DNA from 2 places in the Streptomyces sp. NPDC025793 genome. Region 1 is predicted to be linked to the other one. Evidence: riboswitches for the same ligand, from Rfam matches in the RefSeq annotation. Region 1 holds a riboswitch; the other holds the start of a gene.
What was found. Region 1 has a riboswitch for magnesium ahead of ACZ4MF_RS40910 (NRAMP family divalent metal transporter). Riboswitches for the same ligand answer to the same signal wherever they lie in the genome.
Positions count from the first base shown of each region.

Region 2: another riboswitch for magnesium. It lies ahead of ACZ4MF_RS19515 (magnesium transporter MgtE N-terminal domain-containing protein); the one in region 1 lies ahead of ACZ4MF_RS40910 (NRAMP family divalent metal transporter).

Region 1 is NZ_JBVHMR010000043.1:38,993-50,821, forward strand. It holds gene ACZ4MF_RS40890 (NRAMP family divalent metal transporter) at 1-755, shown strand, start outside; gene ACZ4MF_RS40895 (hypothetical protein) at 773-1,219, opposite strand; gene ACZ4MF_RS40900 (MgtC/SapB family protein) at 1,330-2,061, opposite strand; gene ACZ4MF_RS40905 (VOC family protein) at 2,125-2,493, opposite strand; gene ACZ4MF_RS40910 (NRAMP family divalent metal transporter) at 2,594-4,225, opposite strand; M-box (ykoK) riboswitch at 4,532-4,705, opposite strand; gene ACZ4MF_RS40915 (SAM-dependent methyltransferase) at 4,917-5,399, shown strand; partial or broken gene ACZ4MF_RS40920 (VOC family protein) at 5,393-5,778, opposite strand; gene ACZ4MF_RS40925 (hypothetical protein) at 5,808-6,071, opposite strand; gene ACZ4MF_RS40930 (hypothetical protein) at 6,195-6,464, opposite strand; gene ACZ4MF_RS40935 (ABC transporter permease) at 7,514-9,205, shown strand; gene ACZ4MF_RS40940 (ABC transporter ATP-binding protein) at 9,240-10,655, shown strand; gene ACZ4MF_RS40945 (ArsR/SmtB family transcription factor) at 10,695-11,111, opposite strand; partial or broken gene ACZ4MF_RS40950 (CorA family divalent cation transporter) at 11,286-11,568, shown strand; gene ACZ4MF_RS40955 (hypothetical protein) at 11,620-11,829, opposite strand, start outside.
Region 2 is NZ_JBVHMR010000009.1:126,196-138,024, reverse strand. It holds gene ACZ4MF_RS19530 (alkaline phosphatase family protein) at 1-723, shown strand, start outside; gene ACZ4MF_RS19525 (lamin tail domain-containing protein) at 1,034-1,615, shown strand; gene ACZ4MF_RS19520 (molybdopterin-dependent oxidoreductase) at 1,892-5,989, shown strand; M-box (ykoK) riboswitch at 6,083-6,254, shown strand; gene ACZ4MF_RS19515 (magnesium transporter MgtE N-terminal domain-containing protein) at 6,575-7,921, shown strand; gene ACZ4MF_RS19510 (NRAMP family divalent metal transporter) at 7,918-9,210, shown strand; gene ACZ4MF_RS19505 (cytochrome c oxidase assembly protein) at 9,346-10,377, shown strand; gene ACZ4MF_RS19500 (SGNH/GDSL hydrolase family protein) at 10,398-11,366, opposite strand; gene ACZ4MF_RS19495 (PucR family transcriptional regulator) at 11,548-11,829, shown strand, end outside.

The DNA.
Region 1 (11,829 bases):
CCCAAGGCCACTTCACCGACGCCGGCGGAGTCGCCGACGCCCTGGCCCGCCACGACACCGTGCTGGGCGTGCTGTTCGCAATCGTCCTGCTGGACGCCAGCATCATCGGAGCGGCCGCCGTCACCCTGGCCACCAGCTACGCCTTCGGCGACGTCTTCAACCTGCGCCACTCCCTGCACCGCAGCTTCGGCGAGGCCAAGCAGTTCTACGCCTCCTACAGCCTGCTGGTCCTTCTCGCGGCCGCCGTCGTCCTCATCCCGGGCGCGCCACTCGGCCTGATCACGGAGGCTGTACAGGCGCTGGCCGGGCTGCTGCTGCCTTCGGCGAGCGTGTTCCTGCTCCTGTTGTGCAACGACACCGAAGTGCTCGGCCCCTGGGTCAACCCGCGCTGGCTGAACATCCTCGCCACCGTCATCATCGCCGTCCTGCTGATGCTCTCCGGCACGCTGATGGCCACCACGCTCTTCCCGACGGTCAACGTCACCCGGCTCACGATCTGGCTGGCGATCACGCTGGGCACGGGTCTGATCGCCGCCGCTGCCGCGCTCCGCGCCGGCCGACGCCGCGCGCCCGCACGACCGGTGCCGGTGATGTCACAGGCCGAGAAACTCGCCTGGCGCATGCCGCCCCTGGCGCTCCTACGGCCGGTGCGCTGGTCCGCAGGCACCCGGCTGGGCATGACGGCCCTGCGTGGCTATCTGATCCTCAGCGCCCTACTGCTGCTCGTGAAGGCGATCCGGCTCGGCGGCTCCTGACCTCGCGTCCCGGCCTGTCAGTGACGCTGGCGGGCAGCCTCGGCCAGGAGACGGCTGACGTCGGCGGGAAGATCGAGGTGGCTTTCGATCCACTGGGCATCCTGACCGTGGGTGGCGAAGATCCACGCCGTGTACAGGTCGTTGAGAGCGGGCGCGTCCCTGCCGAGCAAATACGGGCGTACGGCCTCCATGGGGAAGCCGTCCAGCGTGCGGGCGGTGAACCACGACTCGTCGATCGTCCCCGACAGGTGATGCCGGGCCTGGCGGACGGCGTTGCGGTGACTGTGCCACAGGGCCGCCGCGACAACGAACGCGGCGGTGGCCGCGCCGATGAGCACCCCGCTGACGAGCGGCCGGTCCCGGGCCGGCGCGGTCGCCAGCGCGGTCACCTCCAGCACGACCAGCGTGAGCACGCCTAGCAAGGCGGCCCCTTCGCCCGTGCGCGGGTGAGGCATGGTCCTCATGACACGCTCTTCTCCCTTCCGAATCTCATGCTGCCCTGTCATCAGGCCGTTGTCCCGGGGCCGCAAGGCCCCGTTTCCGGGCTGCGTGGCGGGGGCGCTGCCCTGGGAGGTCAGGCCAGCGCCCGGGGCCGTTCCCGCTCGGAGTCCTCGTCGTCCATGTGCCAGTGCAGGTCGCTCACGCCCGGCTCCAGCGACAGACGGGAGATGACCTGCTCCAGCGCGGCGGCGACATCACCGCTGATCGTGACGGTCGCGCGCAGGCTGGCGGCCTCCCCCTCACGGCGGGCGCGCAGCCCCGTGGGGGCGAGCCCGGAGGCGGTCAGGGTCTGGAGCAACAGGGCGCGCAGGTGGGTCTCGGCCTTGCGCTCGCACACCAGGTGCACGGTGGCGCGGACGGTGGCGTCGGGGTCGGTGCCGGCGGCCGGGGCCCGGTCCAGCAGCCGGCCGGCGGGCCGCAGCACCAGGTGGACGGCCAAGACCGCCACCGTGCCGAGGACGGCCAGGTTCAGCTTGCCGGAGGCGGCCAGCACCCCGACGGCGGCCGAGCACCACAGGGTGGCGGCGGTGTTCAGGCCCCGCACCCCGGCGCCGTCCCGCAGGATCACCCCGCCACCCAGGAAACCGATCCCGGACACGACGTACGAGGCGACCCTGGTGGGGCTGCCCGCATCACCGACGGCCTCGCTGTACAGGACGAACAGGGTGGCGCCGGCGGCGACCAGAGCGTTGGTGCGCAGGCCGGCCATCCGGGCGCGCCACTGCCGCTCGACGCCGACCAGCGCGCCGCAGGCCACCCCGGTGGCGAGCCGGGTCAGGAAGTCGACGGTCGTCAGGGCGTGCACGAGGCACCTCCTTCATCTTCCGGTCACAGGATTCCGGGCTATGGGCTGCGGGTCTGGTGATGGTCAGGCGAGGGGTTCGAGGAACTCCAGGCGGTTGCCAACAGGGTCGGTGCTGTAGAAGCGGCGGTGGCCGGGCAGGTTGTCGTCCCAGGTCACCGGCACACCGTGGGCGGCGAGCCGCTCGGCGAACGCGTCGATGTCCCGTACCCGGAGCCCTGGGTGGGCCTTGGTCGCGGGCCGGAAGGGAGCCTCGATACCCAGGTGGAGCTGGACGGTTCCGTCGGCGGTCGCGAACCAGGCGCCGCCCCGCGCGGCCAGGACCGGCGGCTTGGGGATTTCGACCAGGCCCAGGGCGTCGACGTAGAAGGCCCGCAGACGGTCCTCGCTGGCGGGCGGTGCGGCGAGCTGAACGTGGTCGAGAGCGACGAGCACGACGTACGGCCTCCGGTGAGAGGGCTGGCGTTTCAGGTGACCGGGCTGTCCTGGGGTGCCGGGCGGCCACCCCAGGACGTCTGCTTCTTACGAGCGCCGCTCACTGGCTGAGCGCGACCTCGACGATCTTGATGACGACCAGGACCATCGCGATGAGCAGGTAGGTCCGCAGCGCGCCCATGCCGATCTTGCGGGCCGTGGACATGGCCGGCCGGGTCAGGGTTTCCAGCGGCGGCATCCGCCACTCGTCCTTGCCGGTCCGGTCGACCGGGTCCTCCTTCGTACCCGTACGGCGGCGGGTGAAGGCGTAGCCGGCGGCCAGCACCCCGACGACGCCGCACGCGGCCATGATGTCGAGGATCGCGCCGGAGGAGATGTCCGGGAACAGGACCGAGGCGGTCAGGATGATCGACAGGGCGACCAGGACCCCGACCACGGCCGAGGTGAACGCGTTGGTCTTCGGGCCGTTCACCCACGGGCCGAGCACGGCCTTGTCGTTGCACAGCAGCAGCAGGAACACCGACGCCGACGGCAGCAGGGCCCCGGCGAGGGTCTGTACGCCCTCGGTGAGCAGGCCCAGCGGGGAGCCGGGGATCAGCACGATGGCTGCGGCGGCCGCGACGAGTCCGGCGTAGACGGCGTAGAAGCCTTTCGCGCCGCCCACCCCGCGGTGCAGGGAGTGCTTCATGCCCAGCACGTCACCGATGGCGTAGGCGGTGGACAGCGAGACCGCGAACGCGCCGATGATCGAGGCGTCCAGCAGCGCGATGGCGAAAAGGACGCCCGCCAGCTTGCCGGCCTTGTGCTCCAGACCGGTCGCGACGCCGGCGGTGTCGGTGAACTGCCCGAACCCATGCGTGCCGGCGAACGCGGCGGCAGTGAAGCCCATCATCGCCGCTGCCCCGATGACCACGATCACGATGCCGATGACCAGGTCGGCCTTCTCGTACTTCATGAAGCGCGGGGTGATCCGCTTGTCGATCACGTACGACTGCTGGAAGAACAGCTGCCACGGCGCGACCGTCGTGCCGACGATGCCGATGATCAGCAGCATGACAGTGGACAGCTGGCCGGTGCCGCCGGGCATGTTCGGCACCACGAAGTCCCGCGCCATCTGACCGGTCGAGGGGTGGATCATGAAGTAGATCGGCACGAGCAGCAGCGAGGCCGCGCACAGCGTCATCGCCACCCGCTCGAACCGCTGGAAGGATCCGGTGAACGCCGACGCGATGATGACGCCCGCGGCCAGGACCACGGCGGCCACCTTCGGCAGGCCCAGGTATCCGGAGGCCAGGGTGATGCCGATGAACTCGGTCACCAGGGTGAGCGCGTTGAGCAGGAACAGGTCGATGACGCTGAACGCGCCCCAGAACTTGCCGAACCGCTCCAGGATGAGGCGGGCGTGCCCGACGCCGGTGACGGCGCCCAGGCGCAGCACCATCTCCTGGTTGACGTACAGGACGGGGACGAGCAGGAGCAGGGTCCACAGCAGGTGGGTGCCGTAGTTCTGGCCGGCCTGGCCGTAGGTGGCGAAGGCGCCGGCGTCGTTGTCGCCGACCATGACGATCAGTCCGGGGCCGACTATCGCCAGCAGCGTCTTGAGCTTGGCGGACAGGCCGGTGCGGGGTGCGGTGTCGTCGAGCTTGATGGTGCCGAGCGCGCCGCGGATGTCGCCGACGTGGGCGTCGTCGAGGACCGCGGTGCGCGGAGTGGTCTCGGTCACGGTGGTCATGACATACCTCCCGAATCCCCCCAAAAGGGGGAGGTAGGGGGCGCACGGAAGCCATCCCCCCTGCGCGAGCGCGCAGGACGGCGGCCCGTCACGGCGCAGGGCCGCACGGGATACGGGACGCGGAACGAATCCGCGCAGGGGAGATGGTTACCGCGTGCCGGAAGAATGCGAGGACAAGCGGGACTGGGGCCGACTATGGCCCGGACTACTGCTATTGCAGTCCATGTCTCTCGCCTCCTTCCGGCCGGGGACGCGACCTGTGCGCGTCAGCAACGACTCGGCAAGGAGCAACCCAGCCCGAACGGCCGGTCACCCCAACTCGTCAGAGCTTTGGCACTCCACGGCGTAATCCCCTCACTGGGGAAGCCACTTGGGGTCACCCCTTAGGCCGGGGAGACCTGTCCTGACCCTGGGCGTCTCTCGACGTCGTGGGGTCAGTGGCCTGTGTCCGTGAAGACGCCTCACCGAACGAGGTGCCCTTTCTAAACCTCGACGAGTGTATCCCTCTTCTTGCGCATGAACGCAAGTTCTTGGCGGAGTCTTGACCAGCAGCCGATCACGCATGTAATGGCGATCACAGCCCTCACGGACCGCACTCCGACACGGAGTAGCGATCGATACGGTGAGCCGTCCGCGGGTCGACGTCCATCCCGCCCGGCGCTCCCCGACGCATTGACGAAAGGCGCGACACATGCCCGAGCACAGCACTCCCGCCGAGGTGGTCTCCGTTCCGGTGGGCCGGGTGGCCGGCGGCCGGGCAGAGGTCCGGGACGACGACTGGGGCGGGGAGACGGCCGTCATCCGCCTGGACGCCACCCGCTTCGGCCTCGACGCAGTGGCCGGCCTGGACGACTTCTCCCATCTGGAGGTCGTCTACCACTTCGACCGGGTTCCGGTGGAGAAGATCGAGTCCGGCGCCCGCCATCCCCGCGGCAACACCGACTGGCCCCAGGTCGGCATCTTCGCCCAGCGCGGCAAGAACCGCCCCAACCGGCTCGGTGTGTCCCGCTGCCGGCTGATCAAGGTCGACGGACTCGATCTGCACGTCCAGGGCCTGGACGCGGTGGACGGCACTCCCGTCCTCGACATCAAGCCCTACATGGCCGAGTTCGGTCCCCAGGGCTCGGTCACCCAGCCCGAATGGGCCACCGCCCTCATGCGCGGCTACTACTGACCGGCATTTCCCCCATCGGTGGGCTGGAGGAATTCGAGGCGGTTGCCGACCGGGTCCTGGCTGTAGAAGCGGCGGTGGCGGGGAGGGTGTCGTCCCAGATCACCAGGGCGCCGAAGGCTTCGAGGCGAGCGGCGAGCGACTCGATGGCCTCGACCCGCAGACCGGGGTGGGCCCGCGCGGAGGCCCGGTACGGAGTCTCGATGCCCAAGTGGAGTTGCACGCGCTGGTCGTCGTCGCTGAACCAGCAGCCTCCGCGGGTCGCGAGGCGGGCCGGCCTGGGGACTTCGACGAGTCCGAGCGCATCGACGTAGAAGGCGCGCAGTAACTCCTCGCTGCCCAGCGGAGCGGCCAGCTGGATGTGGTCGACTGCGGTGATCATGCCGAACCTCCGGTCAGTGGTCGGTGACGTCAGTGACGGCTGTGCCAGGCCGCTTCGAGGTGCCGCCCGCCGTCCGGGCCGACCGCCAAGTGCCAATGGGCGTGCGGCCGCTGCCGGGCGACACCGGCCACCATCGGGCGAGCCGCGGTGTCGAGCGCGTGGAGGGCGGGCTGCTCCAGCGGGCTGTCGGCGATACGACGGACGATGCCGGCGAGGAGGGCACGCACGGACTGCCGGGCACCGTGCGCACGCGTGCCGGGGTGGCGCAGCGGGTGGTGAGCGAATACGGACATGAGCGGTCGTCTCCACTGGAGTGCGTTCAGGGCGTGCCCTGCCGGCCGTCAGGTGCGCATGGGCGAGACAGGGGTGCCGGGCAGCATGCCGGGCAGGGCATGGACGGTGTACGAGTCAGCGCGTCAGGGATGCGCCGCGACGTCAGCGATACGCCGTGCGGCAGCCGACGGAAGCCCGGTGAACCCGGCGAGCCAGTCCGGGCGATGACCCTGCTGGGCCAGGATGTGGGCCAGGTGGACGCGCGGCTCGTAGGTCCCGCATCGACCCCCCGCGCAGGCGAGGAGGTCGAGCAGGTACGTGCGTTCGACACCGTCGTCCAGGGTCAGCTGGACGCGCCGGCAGGTCTGGCCGGACGGGCAGGGAGTGGGAGTGAGGCATATGGGGAGGCCCATGGCGGTGTCCTCCTTCGTGGAAGTCGGGCGGTGGCCGGCACAGCGGTCAGGGCAGCCGGAATCGGCAGAGCGGCAGCAGATACGCCACGGCCTTCAACTGTCTTGCGTTTCAAGGACGTTGACTCGCAAGGCGCTCAGCGGAACGGGAGGGACCCCTTCGACGCCCTCGGTGACCGCCCGCCGGGCGACGGAACGAGTCTGGTCAGGAGCGCGGGAGGGAGTCCGGACATGGGGCCGGACTATGACCGGGACTGTGACTGCTGTCCATGTCCACCCCCTTCCGATCCGGGCGCGGGGCAAGACCCGCGCGGTCCACTGGCCGATCGCCCGGGTGCGGTCACCCCACGACACTCCGGCATGGATCACGACCAGGCTGACAACGCCATATTTGCACATCGACGCAACAAGGGCAACGCTCTCTCGGATCACCCAGCCGTGACCGTCGGCTTTCAGCCTGCCTTCACAGGCGACCGACCGGCACCGTTACGTCAAACTGCACAGCCCTCCGCCCCACCCACGCTCGACGATGAGCGGCGGGTGGTCAACGCCGCACCGATCCCTGTCGCTATTTGCACATCAATGCAATGACGCGGCACACTGCCTTCCGGCGCCCGCCTGCCCCTGCCGTACGCAAGGTCAGTGCGGCCCTCTTCATGACCGGAACGACCTGACCGAACGGAGGCTCCCGTGGACATCGACCCACCCAGTCCCGGCTGCCTCACGGGCAGTGTCTGATCACTTCCGTCTGCCCCACGGCCCCGCCGCCCCCACGAGCAGCCCGGCCGCGACGGAACGCTGCGACCGCGCACCCCGCGCCCCGCGCCCCGCAGCAGCCATCCCCACTCTCACCACCTGCTTTCTCGTCGCGCTCTTGCCCTGCCCGAGCGGCCCGCCCATGGCGTGTGACATGGATCCGTCGGCCTTGACACCGCCCAAGCGGCCCCCGGCGCCAGAGTGTGATCGGAGGTTCTGTGATGTCGTTCCGGACGAGCACACCCACGCCCACACCCGCCGCACGGTCGTCGTTCTCCGCACGGTTCGCCGGTCGCATGTCCCGCTTCTCCTGGGTGGACATCGTCGTCGCCGCCGCCGTGCTGGTGCTGCTGTACGTCACGCTCAGGGGCGGGAAGGGGACCACGGTCTCCTTCTCCACCAGCCGGTCCGCGCATGTAGACACCAGCGTCGGTGAGCTGCCCTACGACGCCGCCCGTTCCCTGCTGCGCATGTTCCTCGCGCTGGCCCTGTCCACCGTCTTCACCTTCGTCTACGCCTACACCGCCGCCAAGTCCCGCCGTCTGGAGCGCATCCTCATCCCGGCTCTGGACATCCTCCAGTCGGTCCCCGTCCTCGCCTTCCTGACCGTGGCGGTGACCGGGTTCGTGGCCCTGTTCCCCGGTTCGATGCTGGGCCTGGAGTGCGCGTCGGTCTTCGCGATCTTCACCTCGCAGGCGTGGAACATGACGTTCAGCTTCTACTACTCCCTCACCTCCCTGCCCCGCGAACTCGACGAGCTCTCACGGTCGTTCGGCTTCACCCGCTGGATGCGGTTCTGGAAGGTGGAACTGCCCTCCGGCATGATCGGCCTGGTCTGGAACGGCATGATGAGCTTCGGCGGCGGCTGGTTCTTCCTCGTCGCCTCCGAGGCCGTCACCCTCGGCGGCACCGACTACGCCCTGCCCGGCGTCGGATCGTATGCCGGAGCCGCGATCGCGGACGGCGACCTGAACAAGGTCGGCTGGGCCATCCTCACCATGGCGATCATGGTGATCGGCGTGAACTTCCTGTTCTGGCGGCCGCTCACCGCCTGGGCCGAGCGGTTCAAGAACGAGCAGTCCGAGGCCAGCGAGGTCCAGAAGTCTGTCGTCCTGGACTTCCTGCGCCGCTCCCACTGGCCCCGGCTGCTGGGCCGCGCCCTGCGCCCCGCCGGACAAGCCCTCAGTCGCGCAGGCCGCGTCTTCGGCGTCGACGACCGCCCCCTCGCGGTCGACCGCACCCGGCAGCGCACCGGCGACATCGCCTTCGCCCTGGTCGCCGGCGGCCTGATCCTGTGGGGCCTGATCGACCTCGGCCACTACCTCCACGACCGCACCGGCCTCGGCGTCTTCGGCGAACCGCTGCTGCTGGGCCTGGCCACCCTCGCCCGGGTCGTCGTGCTGGTCACCGCCGCGACCCTGGTCTGGGTACCGGTCGGCGTGAAGATCGGCTTCTCTCCGAGGCTGACCCGGATCGCCCAGCCGGTCGTCCAGGTCCTGGCGTCCTTCCCCGCCAACTTCCTCTTCCCGCTGGCGGTGTGGTTCTTCATCAGGACCGGGCTGACGATCAACATCGGCGGCATGTTCCTCATGGCGCTCGGCGCCCAGTGGTACATCCTCTTCAACACCATCGCCGGCGCCATGGCCATCCCGAGCGACCTGCGCGAGGCCATGGACGACCTGGGCGTCACCGGCTGGCAGCGATGGAAGCGACTGATCATCCCGGGCATCTTCCCGGCATACGTCACCGGTGGCATCACCGCCTCCGGCGGCGCCTGGAACGCCTCGATCGTCTCCGAGGTCGTCGGCTTCGGCGGCACCACCCTCACCGCGACCGGCCTGGGCGCCTACATCGCCCACGCCACCGAGGCCGGCAACTTCCCCAAGCTGATCGCGGGCGTGGCCGTGATGAGCCTGTACGTCGTCTCCCTCAACCGCTTCTTCTGGCGCCGCCTGTACCGGCTGGCCGAGTCGCGCTACTCCCTCTGAACTTCCGCCCCGAAGAACGCACTTGGAGCCAGTCATGGCGATGAACACCGTCACCACCCCCCAGGACATCCGTCCCGCCGACGGCGAGCTGCTGCTGGAGACCGTCGGCCTGACCAAGTCGTACGCCGGTGCCGACCGCGAACTGCCCGTCCTGTCCGGCATCGACCTCCAGGTCCGTGCCGGTGAGGTCGTCGCGCTGCTCGGCAAGTCCGGCTCGGGCAAGTCGACCCTGCTGCGCTGCCTGGCCGGCCTCGTCCCCGCCAGTTCCGGCACCGTCACCTACAAGGGCACCCCCCTCACCGGGGCCAACCCCGGTACGGCGATGGTGTTCCAGACCTTCGCGCTGCTGCCCTGGCTGACCGTCCAGCAGAACGTCGAACTGGGCCTGGAGGCCAAGGGAGTCGGCGCCGGCGAGCGCGCCGAGGCCGCCCGGCAGGCGATCGACCTCATCGGCCTGGACGGCTTCGAGTCGGCGTACCCGAAAGAGCTGTCGGGCGGGATGCGCCAGCGCGTGGGCTTCGCGCGGGCGCTGGTCGTGGAGCCGGACGTACTGATGATGGACGAGCCGTTCTCGGCCCTGGACGTGCTGACCGCCGAGAACCTGCGTGGCGAGCTGATGGAGTTGTGGGAGTCGGGCCAATTCCCGACCCGCGCGATCGTCCTGGTCACCCACAACATCGAGGAGGCGGTGCTGATGGCAGACCGGATCGTCGTCCTCGGCTCACGCCCCTACGGCCAGATCCGCGAGGTCTTCGAGGTCGGTCTCGACCGCCCCCGCGACCGCAACTCGGCCGCCTTCGAGGACCTGATCGACCGCGTCTACCGCACCATGACCGGACGCCAGAAGGAAGGCCGCACGCCAGGTCGCGTCGAGACCGTGGAGCTGGACAAGCGCACCCCCGCCAACACCCCCCTCCCGCAGGCCAGCGTCGACGGTCTGTCCGGCCTCGCGGAGATGGTCCTGCACCAGGACGGCCGCTGCGACCTGGCCGACCTCGCCGACGACCTGGGCCTCGCCGTCGATGACATGCTCCCGCAGGTGGATGCGCTCGAACTGCTGGGCTTCGCCCGGGTGACCGGCGACGACCTGCTGCTCACCGAGACCGGGACCGCGTTCGCGAGCGCCTACGTGCAGGAGTCGAAGAAGATCTTCGCCGAGGCGGTCATGCACGCCCCGCTGGTCACGTTGATCACCCGCAGTCTGCATCAGAACCCCTCCGGCAAACTGCGCGCCGGTTTCGTCCGCGACCTGCTTGCCCACCACTTCACCAGCGAACAGGTCACCGCCCAGCTGGAGACGGCCACGGACTGGGGCCGGTATGCGGAGCTGTACTCGTACGACGCCGAACCGCAGGAGTACCGGCTCGACGAGAACGAGAAGGAGAACGGGAACGGGAACGGGAACGGCAACGAAAATCGCGAGACGGCCGCCGCTCTCAGGCGGCCGTAGCGCCGCCGGTTGCCGAGCCGGGGCCGGCCGGGCCGACGGCTACCGGCCCAGCGCCGGTCGCACGCCCAGCGCCCCGCGCACCACGGCGGGCCGCTCCTGCTCTGCCGCCGCCGGAGCCTCACGTCCGACATCGCCGCCCGGCCCGGAGGCATCGTCGGCGTCCGCGTCGGCCACCAGCTGCACCTCCTCCAGCAACCCCCGTACACCCGCCGCCCGGTAGTAGATGCGCGTACCGTCCCGTCGCGTCGTCACCAGCCCGGCCGCGCGCAGCTTGGCCAGGTGCTGCGAGGTCGCGGCCACGTGCGCGCCCAGGATCCGGGCCAGCTCGCTGACCGGCAGTTCCCGGCCGTTCAGCGCCCACAGCAGCCGGTAGCGCGAGGGGTCGGCCACCGCCTTGAGCACCGCCACCGCCCGCTCCGCGGCCTCGGCGTCCCACACCTGTTCTTGCACATCCATGCAACTATGGTACCGGCGGTACGCGCGGTTCGGTTGTGCCTGTCCTGAGGATCTCGGAGGAGCGCCATGGCGGCCCACAGCAGCCCGTCCCGCCCGGTCCCCGTCGTCGACTGCGCCCTGTATGAGTACGGCCGCCGCCGACCGGGATCCCTGCCGCTCGAGGAGGCCATGGACGCCCGAGTCACCGACCAGATCACCGGCTTCGACGCCCTGACCGACTCCATACCTCCAAGCCCACCTCGCCCAGGTCGCCGTCACCCAGAACGACGACGCCCGCAAGATCACCGCCTGGGCCGCGATCATCGCCGTACCCACCATGGTGTGCGGCGTCTACGGCATGAACTTCGACCACATGCCGGAGCTGCGCTGGCGCTTCGGCTACCCCCTCGTCCTCGGCGTCATCGCAACCGCCTGCTTCCTCCTCCACCGCGGCTTCAAGCGCAACGGCTGGCTCTGACATCGACAGTCCCTGCGCCGCGGGGTCGACGCACGCCCGCCGTCCGGGGCATCACCCCCGGCGGGCCTCCGTATCCCTGTCCGGCGGAGATGACCCCGCACGCGGAACGTCTCCGGGCACCGATTCACGGCGCCTCACTTCGGCGGCCTCGACAATCACACGTGCCGCGTCAGCGGGGAGGCCCAGGTTCCTCTCCAACCACGCGGCACTCATTCCGCTGCCGTGGGAATGGGTGGCCAGAACCCACGCCGCATAAAGGCG
Region 2 (11,829 bases), on a different contig from region 1:
CGGGCGAAGGGCGTGCCCGGCCCGCTGCTGGCGAAGAGCCTCGCCTACGTGGACCAGCAGGTCGGCGCCTTCCTCGCCGAGCTGCGCAGGCAGCACCTCGCCGACAGCACCACGGTCATCCTGTCGTCCAAGCACGGCCAGTCGCCCACCGACCCCCAGGCCCTGACCCGCATCGACGACGGCCCCCTCCTCGACGGCCTGAACGCCGCCTGGAAGGCCGCTCACCCGGGCGCCGGTGACCTCGTCGCCCACGCGGTGGACGACGACGCCATGCTGATCTGGCTCACCGACCGGTCCAAGGCCGCCACCGCCTTCGCCAAGGCCTACCTCCTCGCCCAGTCCGGCACGGGCAACGGCATCGACGGCAAGGCCCGGCCCTTCACGGCGAGCGGACTGAAGACCCTGTACGCGGGCGCTGCCGCGGCCGGCTACTTCCACGCCCGCCCGGGCGACTCCCGCGTGCCCGACCTGGTCGGCGTCACCCGGTACGGCGTCGTCTACACCGGCGGCAAGGGCAAGATCGCCGAGCACGGCGGTGCCCACGCCGACGACCTCGACGTCCCGCTCGTCGTCACCGGCGCCGCCACCCCGCACGGCGTCCGCGTCGACAGCCCGGTGCGCACCACGCAGATCGCCCCGACGATCCTGCGGCTGCTGGGCCTCGACCCGCGCAGCCTGGACGCCGTACGCGCCGAGCACACGCGGGTCCTCCCCGTGCGCTGAGCCCTCGCGCCCGTCGCCCGGGCGGTTGATCCGGATGGAGTACGTACTCGTTACTCACTTTCGGGTGACCGCTCGGGCGGACGTCCATGGGCAGGCCCGACATGCCGCCGGAATTCACCATTCAGGACATAAATGGTCATTGCATCCGAGAGTTACGGATTGTTGCGAGAAACGTAATGCCCTGCGCGTTTTCCTTACAAAGTCCACCAGGGGTTGCAGGGTGAGCGTGCGCGGCCAACCGGCCGCCGACCCGCGCCAACGCGCTCTCGCGAAGGGGGACCCTGTGTCCGTTTCTTCTTCCGTCCGTCGTGTGACGGCCGCCGCTTCCGTGGCCGCCGCCATGGTGGGCGTAGCGGCCCTGCCGGCCGTGGCCGACGGTCAGCACCTGGGCCGTCAGCACTCGGTGGTGTACATCAGTGGCGTACGGCACGACGGGCAGAGCCGGGCCGACCGCTCCAACACCACGCTGAACAAGCAGTGGGTGGCGGTCACCAACAGCTCGCGCCGGGCGGTGAACCTGGACCGCTGGACGCTGTCCGACCGGAACGGCCACACGTACACCTTCCACCACGTCCGGCTCGCCGGCCGGGCCACCGTGCGCGTCCACACCGGAGTCGGCCGGGACACCAAGACCGACCTCTACCAGGACCGCCGCATCCGGGTGTGGGACAACAACGCCGACTCGGCGACGCTGCGCGACGACCGCGGCCGCGTGCTCGACGCCGTGTCCTGGGGCGGCCGCAGCCACCGCAACGGCGGAGAGTTCCGCCACCACGAAGCCGCCCGCCACCACGAAGCCGCCCGGCACCACGAAGCCGCCCGGCACCACGAAGCCGCCCGTCACCAGGCCGTCCGCCACGCGGCCACCCGTCACGAGGCCGGTCACCGCTAGGCAGCGCACCACGGCGGGCACGGCCGCGGCGACCGCCGCCGACCCCTTCCCCACCCGGCAGCCCCGGACGGCGTTCGCGCCGACCGGGGCTGTCCCTTGCCCGACCCCCTTCCCCCGCCACGGCTCCCGGGCCTCGCGGCAGGCTCACACACGTCCCCCGGCAGCTGTGCGGCAGGCGTAACCGCTGATGATCAGGTGCGGAGACACCGGCGTAATGAGCCGTTCGTACCGTCACGAAGGGTGAGATCAGGTCGAGCACTGGACAGGGAGGCGCCCGTGGCCGCGCCGGGCTCGCGGAGCGAGGGCACGACGAAGGTGCGGACGGTCTGTTCGTACTGCGGAGTGGGCTGCGGCATGGTCCTCGACGTCGGCACGGGACCGGACGGACGGCGTACGGTCCTGAAGGCCAGCGGGGACAGGGAGCACCCTGCGAACTTCGGACGGCTGTGCACCAAGGGCGCGACCACGGCCGACATGCTCGCCGCCCCCGGCCGGCTGACCGGGGCCCTCGTGCGGCCGGACCGCGGTGCGGAGCCCCGCCCGGCGCCCCTGACGGCAGCCGTCGGCGAGACCGCCCGCCGGCTGCGCGCGATCATCGACGAGCACGGCCCCGACGCGGTCGCGCTCTACGTCTCCGGTCAGATGAGCCTGGAGGCGCAGTACCTGGCGAACAAGCTGGCCAAGGGCTTCATCCGCACGAACCAGATCGAGTCGAACTCCCGGCTGTGCATGGCCGGCGCCGGCACCGGTTACAAACTGTCGCTGGGCGCGGACGGACCGCCCGGCTCCTACCAGGACCTCGACCGGGCCGACGTCTTCCTCGTCATCGGCTCCAACATGGCCGACTGCCACCCCATCCTCTTCCTGCGGATGATGGACCGCGTGAAGTCGGCGGGCGCCAAGCTGATCGTCGTCGACCCGCGGCGCACCGCCACCGCCGCCAAGGCCGACCTGTTCCTCCAGATCAGACCCGGCACCGATCTGGCGCTGCTCAACGGACTGCTGCACCTGCTGCACGAGAACGGCCACACCGACCCCGCCTTCATCGCCGCGCACACCGAGGGCTGGGAGGCGATGCCCGGCTTCCTGGCCGACTACCCGCCCGCCGCCGTCGCCGAGATCACCGGCATCCCGGAGGAGCACCTGCGCGAGGCGGCCCGGCTGATCGGCGAGGCGGGGGAGTGGACGAGCTGCTGGACGATGGGCCTGAACCAGTCCACCCACGGCACCTGGAACACCAACGCCCTGGTCAACCTGCACCTCGCCACCGGCGCGATATGCCGCCCGGGCTCCGGCCCCTTCTCGCTGACCGGCCAGCCCAACGCCATGGGCGGCCGGGAGATGGGCTACATGGGACCGGGACTGCCCGGCCAGCGCTCCGTGCTCGCCGACGCCGACCGGGCCTTCGTCGAGGAGCTGTGGCAGCTGGAGCCGGGCGCTCTGCGCGCCGACGGGGTCGGCAAGGGCACGGTCGAGATGTTCCGGAAGATGGCCGACGGGGACATCAGGGCCTGCTGGATCATCTGCACCAACCCGGTCGCCTCCGTAGCCAACCGCAAGACGGTCATCGAGGGCCTGGAAGCCGCCGAATTCGTCGTCACCCAGGACGTGTTCGCCGAGACGGAGACGAACGCCTACGCCGACGTCGTCCTGCCCGGCGCGCTGTGGACCGAGACCGAGGGCGTCCTGATCAACAGCGAGCGCAACCTGACCCTCGCCCGCCCGGCCGCCGACCCGCCCGGCGAGGCGACCGCGGACTGGCGGATCATCGCCGCCGTGGCCCGGGAGATGGGGTACGAGAAGGGCTTCGCGTACGACAGCGCGGAGGAGATCTTCGAGGAGATCAAGCGGGCCTGGAACCCGGTGACCGGCTGGGACCTGCGCGGGGTGAGCTACGAGCGGCTGCGGACCACGCCCGTGCAGTGGCCGGCGGCCACGCCCGAGGGGCCCGACCGCAATCCCGTCCGCTATGTCGGCGCGGGCGGCGCGCCGACCTTCCCCACGGCGAGCGGCCGCGCGGTCTTCCACGCCCGCCCGCACGTCCCGGCGGCCGAAATGCCCGACGACGACTACCCGTTCGTGCTCAACACCGGCCGGCTCCCGCACCAGTGGCACACGCTGACCAAGACGGCGAAGGTGGCCAAGCTGAACAAACTCGACCCCGGCCCGTTCGTGGAGGTGCACCCCGAGGACGCGGATCGCCTGGGCCTCGCCGACGGAGACTCGGTGGAGGTCGCCTCGCGGCGCGGGCGGGCCGTGCTGCCCGCCGTCGTCACCGACCGGGTACGGCCCGGCTGCTGCTTCGCGCCGTTCCACTGGAACGACCTGTTCGGGGAGTACCTGAGCGTCAACGCGGTGACCAGCGACGCCGTCGACCCGCTGTCGTTCCAGCCCGAGTTCAAGATGTGTGCCGTGGCGCTGACCAAGGTCGCCACCGCGGTGACGGTGCGGTCCCCGGTGCCGGTGGCAGCCCCGGCTGTCGTCCCAGAGGCGTCCACGGTGTCCGTCCCCGCCCCGTTCGGGCTGGAGCCCGCGCCGCCTCCGCCGGTCCTCGCCGCACACGAACGCCGGTATCTGACCGGCTTCCTGGCGGGCATCCCGTCCGGCGCCCCGGGCGTCCCGGTCCTGCCGCCGGACGCCCCCTTCAGCCCGGAGCACGCCCTGTGGGTCAACGGCGTCCTGGCCGGCATGTACTCCAGGACGACCGCGGCGACGCCCCCGTCCGCGGCAGCACCGCACGCTGCCCGCCGCCAGGTGGTGATCCTGTGGGCGTCGCAGACCGGGAACGCCGAGGAGTTCGCCTCCGAGGCCGCGCAGCGGGTCACCGCGGACGGGCACCGCGCCGCCCTGCTGCCCATGGAGGAGGCGGACCCCGCCGCCCTGCCCTCGGACGCCGACCTGCTGCTCATCACCAGCACCTTCGGCGACGGCGACGCCCCGGACAACGGCGCCGGCTTCTGGGACGCCCTCGCCGCGCCCGACGCACCACGCCTCGACGGCAGGCGGTACGCCGTCCTGGCCTTCGGCGACTCCTCCTACGACGACTTCTGCGGCCACGGCCGGCGCCTCGACCGGCGCATGGCGGAGCTGGACGCGACGCGGCTGGCACCGCGCATCGACTGCGAACCGGACTACGAGAGCGCGGCCGGGGCCTGGCTCGACCAGATACTCGCCGCGCTGAGCACCGCCGAGCAGCCGCCCTCCGCCGCGCCCGCGAGCCCTGCCGCCCCGCAGGCCGCGCCCCGGTCGAGCCGCCCCACCCCCGTCACCGCCCGCCTCACCGGCAACCGCCTGCTCAGCCTGCCCGGCGCCGGCAAGGAGGTCCGGCGGTTCACCTTCGACACCCGCGACAGCGACGCCCCCCTCCTCTACGAGGCCGGGGACGCCCTGTCCGTACAGCCGGTCAACCGGCCGGAGCTGATGACCGAATGGCTCGCCGTCACCGGAGTCGACGCGGACACGGCCGTACAGGTCAAGCACGCCGGAGAGGTGCCGTTCGCCGAAGCCCTGCTCCGGCACCTGGACATCACCCGGGTCACCCCCGACCTGCTGCGCTTCGCCGCCGACCGCACCCGCGACCCGCGTGAGCTGCGCAAGCTGCTCCGGCCCGACAACAAGGGCGAGTTGGCGCAGTGGTCCTGGGGGCGCCAGGCCGTCGACGTCGTCGCCGAGTTCGGCGTCCGGGCCGGGGCGCAGGAATGGGCCGACGTGCTGGGGCGGCTGCAACCCCGGCTGTACTCCATATCGTCCAGCCCTCTGACCGACCCCCACCTGGTGTCCCTGACGGTCTCCGTGGTCCGGTACGAGAACCCGGACGGGCGTCCCCGCCAGGGCGTGTGCTCCCCGTTCCTCGCGGACGCCGAGCCCGGCACCCCCGTGCCGGTCCGGGTCCAGCGGGCACCGCACTTCCGCCCGCCCGCCGACCCCGCCACCCCGGCCGTGATGGTGGGCCCCGGCACGGGCGTCGCGCCCTTCATCGGCTTCCTGGAGGAGCGGCGGGCCCGCGGCCATCGCGCCCCCAACTGGCTGTTCTTCGGCGAACAGCACCGGGCGACGGACTTCTACTACGAGCAGGAGCTGACCGGGTTCCTCGCCGAGGGCACGCTCACCCGCCTCGACACCGCCTTCTCGCGGGACCAGCGCGCCAAGGTCTACGTCCAGGACCGGATGCGCGAACACGGCCCGCTGCTGTGGTCCTGGCTCCGGGACGGCGCCCACTTCTACGTCTGCGGCGACGCCTCCCGCATGGCCAAGGACGTCGACCGGGCCCTGCGTGAGATCGCCGTCGTGCACGGCGGCCTGGCCGAGGCCGAGGCCGCCGCCTACGTGAAACAGCTGGGCGCCGACAAGCGGTATGTGCGGGATGTGTACTGACGCCGGTTTCCGTTCCGTTGTGTGCAGGTCAAGGGCCGGTCATGGGTGCGGAAGGCGGGTTGCGGCACGCGTATCGTTGGTGCGGACAAACGAAAGGCACCTCGTTCGGTGAGGCGTCTTCACGGACACAGGCCACTGATCCCACCCGTCGAGAGACGCTCCGGATCAGGACAGGTCTCCCCGGCCCAAGGGGTGACCCCAAGTGGCTTCCCCGTACGGGGATCACGCCGTGGAGTGCCAAAGCTCTGACGAGAAGGGGTGTGCCGGGCCGAGCCGGCTCCGGCTGCCCTCCGCCACAGGACCGCGACACTCTCAGCGCGGCCGTGACCGGGAGGAGGCGACATGGACAGTAGTCCGGGCCATAGTCGGCCCTTCTTCGTGTTGTCCGCGCCGTCCTTCCGCGGCCCGCAGCAGCCTCTTCTTCCCTGACCCCGACCGGTTCACCCGGCCGGCAGGCCGTGCGCCGGTGTGCGCCCGGCGTGCCCGGTGCCCGGGTGCGGGGAAGTCGTGCGCTGCCACGGGCCGCCCGTAGCCCCGTCACACCGGGGCAAGGGGGTGTTCATCTTGGCTGCCCACACTCTGCTCATGTCCACCTCGGCCCGCCTGCGCGACCGCCGGGTCAACCTGGAGCGCCGTGCCACCACGTCCAAGGCGGTCCGTACCTCGCTGGTCTCCCTCGCCGGACTGATCGGCGGACCGGCCACCAACCAGTCCGGCGACGAGGTCGGCCGCATCGTCGACGTCGTCGCCCGGCTCTACGGCACCGACTCCTACCCGCCGGTGACCGGGCTCATCCTGCGCATCGGCCGGCGCCACACCTTCGTGCCCGCCGACGCCCTCGGCAAGGTGCACGCCGGGCACGTACGGCTGCGCACCGCCCGCGTCGACCTGCGCGACTTCGTCCGCCGTCCCGGCGAGGCGCTGCTCGCCAAGGACGTGCTCGACCACCAGCTCGTCGACGTCGACGGCGTCCAGGTCACCCGCGCCGCCGACCTGTATCTCACGCCCCTGGTCGACCAGGTCGTCCTCGTCGGTGTGGACGTCTCGCTGCCCACCCTGCTGCGCCGGCTCGGCCCGCGCCGCTGGCAGGCCCGCCCCACCCCGGAGCGGGTGCTGGACTGGCAGGCCATAGCCCCCTTCGCCGAGCAGGCCACCGAGGGCCCGCCCGAGGTCCGGCTGCGCGCCTCCCGGGCCGCCCTGCACCGGCTGCGCCCGGCCGACCTCGCCGACATCCTCGAAGACCTCGGCCGCGCCGAACGCCAACAGCTGCTCGGCTGGCTGGAACCGGAGCAGGCCGCCGACGCGCTGGAGGAGATGGAACCCGCCGAGCTGCAGAACCTGCTGCGCGAGGCCCAGCCGGAACACGCCGCCCGCCTGGTCGACGAGATGGAGCCCGACGAGGCCACCGACGCCCTGCGCGACCTCACCCGCGAGGAGCGCGAGGCCCTGCTGACCCGGATGCCCAAGGACGAGGCGGCCGAACTGCGCCGGCTGCTCACCCACCGGGAGGGCACGGCGGGCGGTGCCATGACCACGCTGCTGATCACCGCTCGGCCGGACGAGACCGTCGCCGAGGTGCGCGGCCGGCTGGCCGAGCAGCACGAGCACCGGACGGAGATCGACGCGATCGCCGTCGTGGACGGCACGGACCGGCTGCTGTGCGACCTCCCGCTGTTCGACCTGGCGGTGGCCGAGGACACCACCCCCATAACCGACCTCGTCACCTGGCGAGCCCAGTTCGGCCCGCCGGACACCGTCCGCGCCGACACCTCCCTGGCCGAGGCCGCCGACCACCTGGTCGCGGCCCGCGCCTCCTCACTCCTGGTGGTCGACGACAGCGACCGCCCACTCGGCCGGATCCTGGCCGACGACCTGCTCGACGCGATGCTGCCCGAACGCGGGCGGCTGCACTTCCGGAGGTTCCTGCAGTGACCCGCGACCTCGACACCGCCACCGAGGCACCGCAGGCCACCGCGCCCGCGCGCCGGACCGGCTGGCGGCGCATCACCATGATTGCGGCGGTCGCCGGACCCGGACTGGTCGCCGCGAACGCGGGCAACGACGCCGCCGGCATCGCCACCTACGCCTCGGCGGGCTCCCAGTTCACCTACGGCACCCTGTTCTTCATGGTGCTCGTCACCGTCGCCCTGGTGATGGTGCAGGAGATGGCCGTCCGCCTCGGCGCCTACACGGGCAAGGGCCTCGGCGCCCTGATCCGCGAGCAGTTCAGCCTCCGCCTGACCGCGCTCGCCGTGTTCTGCCTGCTGCTCGCCAACACCGGCCTGGTGGTGAGCGAGTTCGCCGGCATCGGTGCCGCCTTCGAGCTCCTCGGCGTCCCCAAGTGGGCGGTCATCCCGCCGGCCGCGGTCCTGCTGTGGGCGCTGGTGCTGTTCGGCTCCTACCACTGGGCCGAACGCATCTTCCTGATCATGTCGCTGGCCTTCTTCGCCTACCCGGTCGCCATGATCCTCGGCCACCCCGACTGGGGCGCGGTCGGCCATCACCTCGTCGTGCCGCACATGGAGCCGAACAAGGCCTTCATCCTGCTGGCGGTCGCCCTGATCGGCACGACGGTCAGCCCGTACATGCAGTTCTACGCCGCCGCGGGCGTCGTCGACCGGGGTGCCAAGCCCGCCGACTACCCGCTGATCCGCGCCGATGCCATCCTGGGCGCCGTCTTCGCCTGCGTCATCAGCCTGACCATCATCATCGCCACCGCCTCCGCCATCGGCGGCACCGGCCCGCTGGACTCGGCCGCCCAGGCCGCCGAGGCCCTCAAGCCGGTCGCGGGCCGCAACGCCGAGCTGCTGTTCGCGCTCGGTCTGCTCGGCGCCTCCGCCCTGGCCGGTGCCGTCGTCCCGCTGTCGGCGAGCTACGCCATAGGAGAGGCCGCCGGCGTGGAGCGCTCCGTCTCCCGCAGCTTCCGGGACGCCCCGCTCTTCCTCGGCCTGTTCACCGCCCAGATCGTGCTGGGCGCTGTGGTCGCGATGACCCCGGTCGACGTCATCCAGCTGCTGATCGGCACCCAGGTCCTCCAGGGCCTGATCAGCCCGATCGTCCTGGTCTACCTCCTGGTGCTGACCAACCGCCGCTCGGTCCTCGGCCCGGCCGCCAACGGCCCGCGCTACCGCGTCGCCGCCACCGCCGTGGTCGTGGGCGTCGCCGCCATGTCGACGATCCTCCTCGTCCAGACGGTCCTGGGCTGGTTCGGTCTGGCCTGATCCACGCCGTTCACCCCGGCGTGCCGCACCCCGATGCCGGGCCGCGGGCCGCCGGGGACTACCGTCCCGTGGTGGACCCGAGCCGGACTCTTCGGCGCCGAGGCCCTCGTACCGAGCCAAAGGAGGACGTTCCGCATGGATGGCCACGCGCCGACCGCACTGTCGGCCGGCCAGCTCCCCGAGCTGACCACAGGACGTCTGCTGTCCACCTGGCAGCTGGACATCCCCGCCCTGCTGCTGGTCGTCGCCCTGGGCGCGCTCTACGGCTGGGGCCTCGCGCGGCTGCGTGCGCGGGGCGAGCCCTGGCCACCGGTCCGCGTGGCCGCGTTCGTGCTGCTCGGCCTGGGCGCGCTGGTGGTGGCCACGATGTCCGCGCTGGCCGTCTACGACCATGTGCTGTTCTGGCCGGCCGCCGTGCAGAACGTGCTGCTGGACCTCGTCGCCCCGCTCGGCCTCGCCCTCGGCGACCCGCTGCGGCTCGCCGTCGAGGCCCTGCCGGAGGACGCCGCCGGGCGGGTGCGCCGGGTGATGTCGGGCCGCCTGGTGCGCGTGCTCACCTTCCCCTTCATCAGCACCGCCCTCGTGCTCGCCACGGAACTGACGGTGTACTTCACGCCGTACTTCGCCACCGCCCTGGGCGTGGGCTGGCTGCACGAGCTGATGTACCTCCACCTGCTCGTGGCCGGCTGCCTCTTCGTCGTACCGATGCTGACCCACGAGCAGACGCTGCCCCGCTGGTGCACCCACCCGGTACGGGCCGCCCTGGTCTTCCTGGACGGCATCGTCGACGCGATCCCGGGCGTCGTGGTGATGACGCACGGCACGCTGATCGCGGGCGCCTGGTACCTGCACCACGCGCCGACCTGGTCCCCGGACGTCCAGCACGACCAGCAGATCGGCGGCGGCGCGATGCTGAGCATCGCCGAGCTGGTCGCCCTGCCCTTCCTGCTGGCCCTCCTCTACCAGTGGGCGCGCGCGGAACGGGTCCAGAACGCCGCCCTGGACCGCCGCCTGGACGCGGAACTCACCCCCGCCGTCGTGCCCGCCCCCGCCGCGGAGCACGCCCATCGGGCTCCGTCTCCCGAGGCCGAGCGGGTACGCCCTTGGTGGGAGACGGAACAGAACGAGGTGGCCGCGAGGATCCGGGGCCAGCACCGGGAGAAGTGACGTCGGCCGTACCAGCCGGATCAGGCGCCGAGCGCGCCCAGGACGGCGTCCGCCATCGCGCGTTCCCCGGTGGCGTTCGGATGCAGCGGCAGGGTGGGCGAGGCGGGGAACAGTCCCTCGATCCAGGGCGTGGCGGAACAGCTGTCGTGGCCCCGGGTCGGGGTGAGCGTGTCCACGTACGTGGCGCCGCCGGCCCGGGCGGTGGCCGCGACCGCGTCGTCGAGACCGCCCAGCACGGACCGCAGGTACGCGATGTCCCCGGTCGTCACCGGCAACCTGCCGAGACACTCCGCGGGGTCGTCGGGCAGCACCGCCGGATAGCCGACGACCAGCACCCTGGCCCGCGGGGCCCGCGCACGGATCAGCCGCAGGGCGCTGCCGAGCTGCGCCGCCGCGGCGTCCACACGCGCGTCGAGGGTGTTCTCGTAGTGGTCGCGGCAGGGGGTACCGAGCGGGTCGGTCACGGACAGGGCGGAGCAGGTGGCGGCGACGTCCCCGAAGCCGAAGTCCGACGTGCCGAGGTTGTCGCCCGCGACGGTGAGCGTGACCAGGGCGGTGTCCGGCGTGACGGCGTCCAGTTGGGGGCCGTTGACCACCGCTCCGGCATCCGTCTGGGCCGTGGTGAGCGCACTGGCCTTCGCGCCCGCGCAGGTCACGTCCCGGTACGTGCTCGGGCCCAGGGACGCGGCGACGAGCCGGCCGTAGTCGTGGTCGGAGCGCATGCACAGGCCCGCGGACTGGGCGGGGATGCCGGCGCCGGCGGCGTACGAGTCCCCGAGCGCCACATAGGCGCCGCCCGTCGAGGGCGCGGCGAGGGCGACGGTGGTGGTGGAGGCGGTCGCGAGGAGTACTCCACCGGCGAGGGCGGACGTCCAGCGCACGAGCGCCTTCGCGCCGCGGGCGGCCCGTGCGGTGCGCGGGTCCTCGGCGGCTGTCGTGCGCGGTGCGCGATGGCTGCGGTGCGTGTTCGGCGATGCGGCTCTGGGCACGGTTGCTCCTGGGGAGACGGGACGGCGGATGCACAACTCCGGTACCGGCCGGTAACGTTGCGGACATCGTCGTAGCCCCCGCCCCGCGGACCATGTGCCCGCGCACAGCGGCACGACGGCCCCGTTGTCCCCGCGCACATCGCCTTCGCGCACGCCGAGGCCCGTTTGTAACCTGCCGGTCATGAGCCGCACACCGCCTTCACCCGCCGAGATCGCCCCCGTCGCGGCCGCGCTGCTCGGCCGCGCGCACGAGCTGGGCGCCCGCATGGCCCGCCGTATCCGCGCCGAGGTCGGCTACTACGGTGGCGAAGGTCCCGTCGCCTTCGAGGAGTTGACCGCCAGTTGCCGGCGCAACACCGAGCTGGTCTTCGGGCAGCTGGCCCACGGCTGTGCGGCCGGCATGGCGCCGGCGCAGGAGACGGGCCGCAGAGCGGCGCGCGAGGGAGCACCGCTGGGGGAGTTG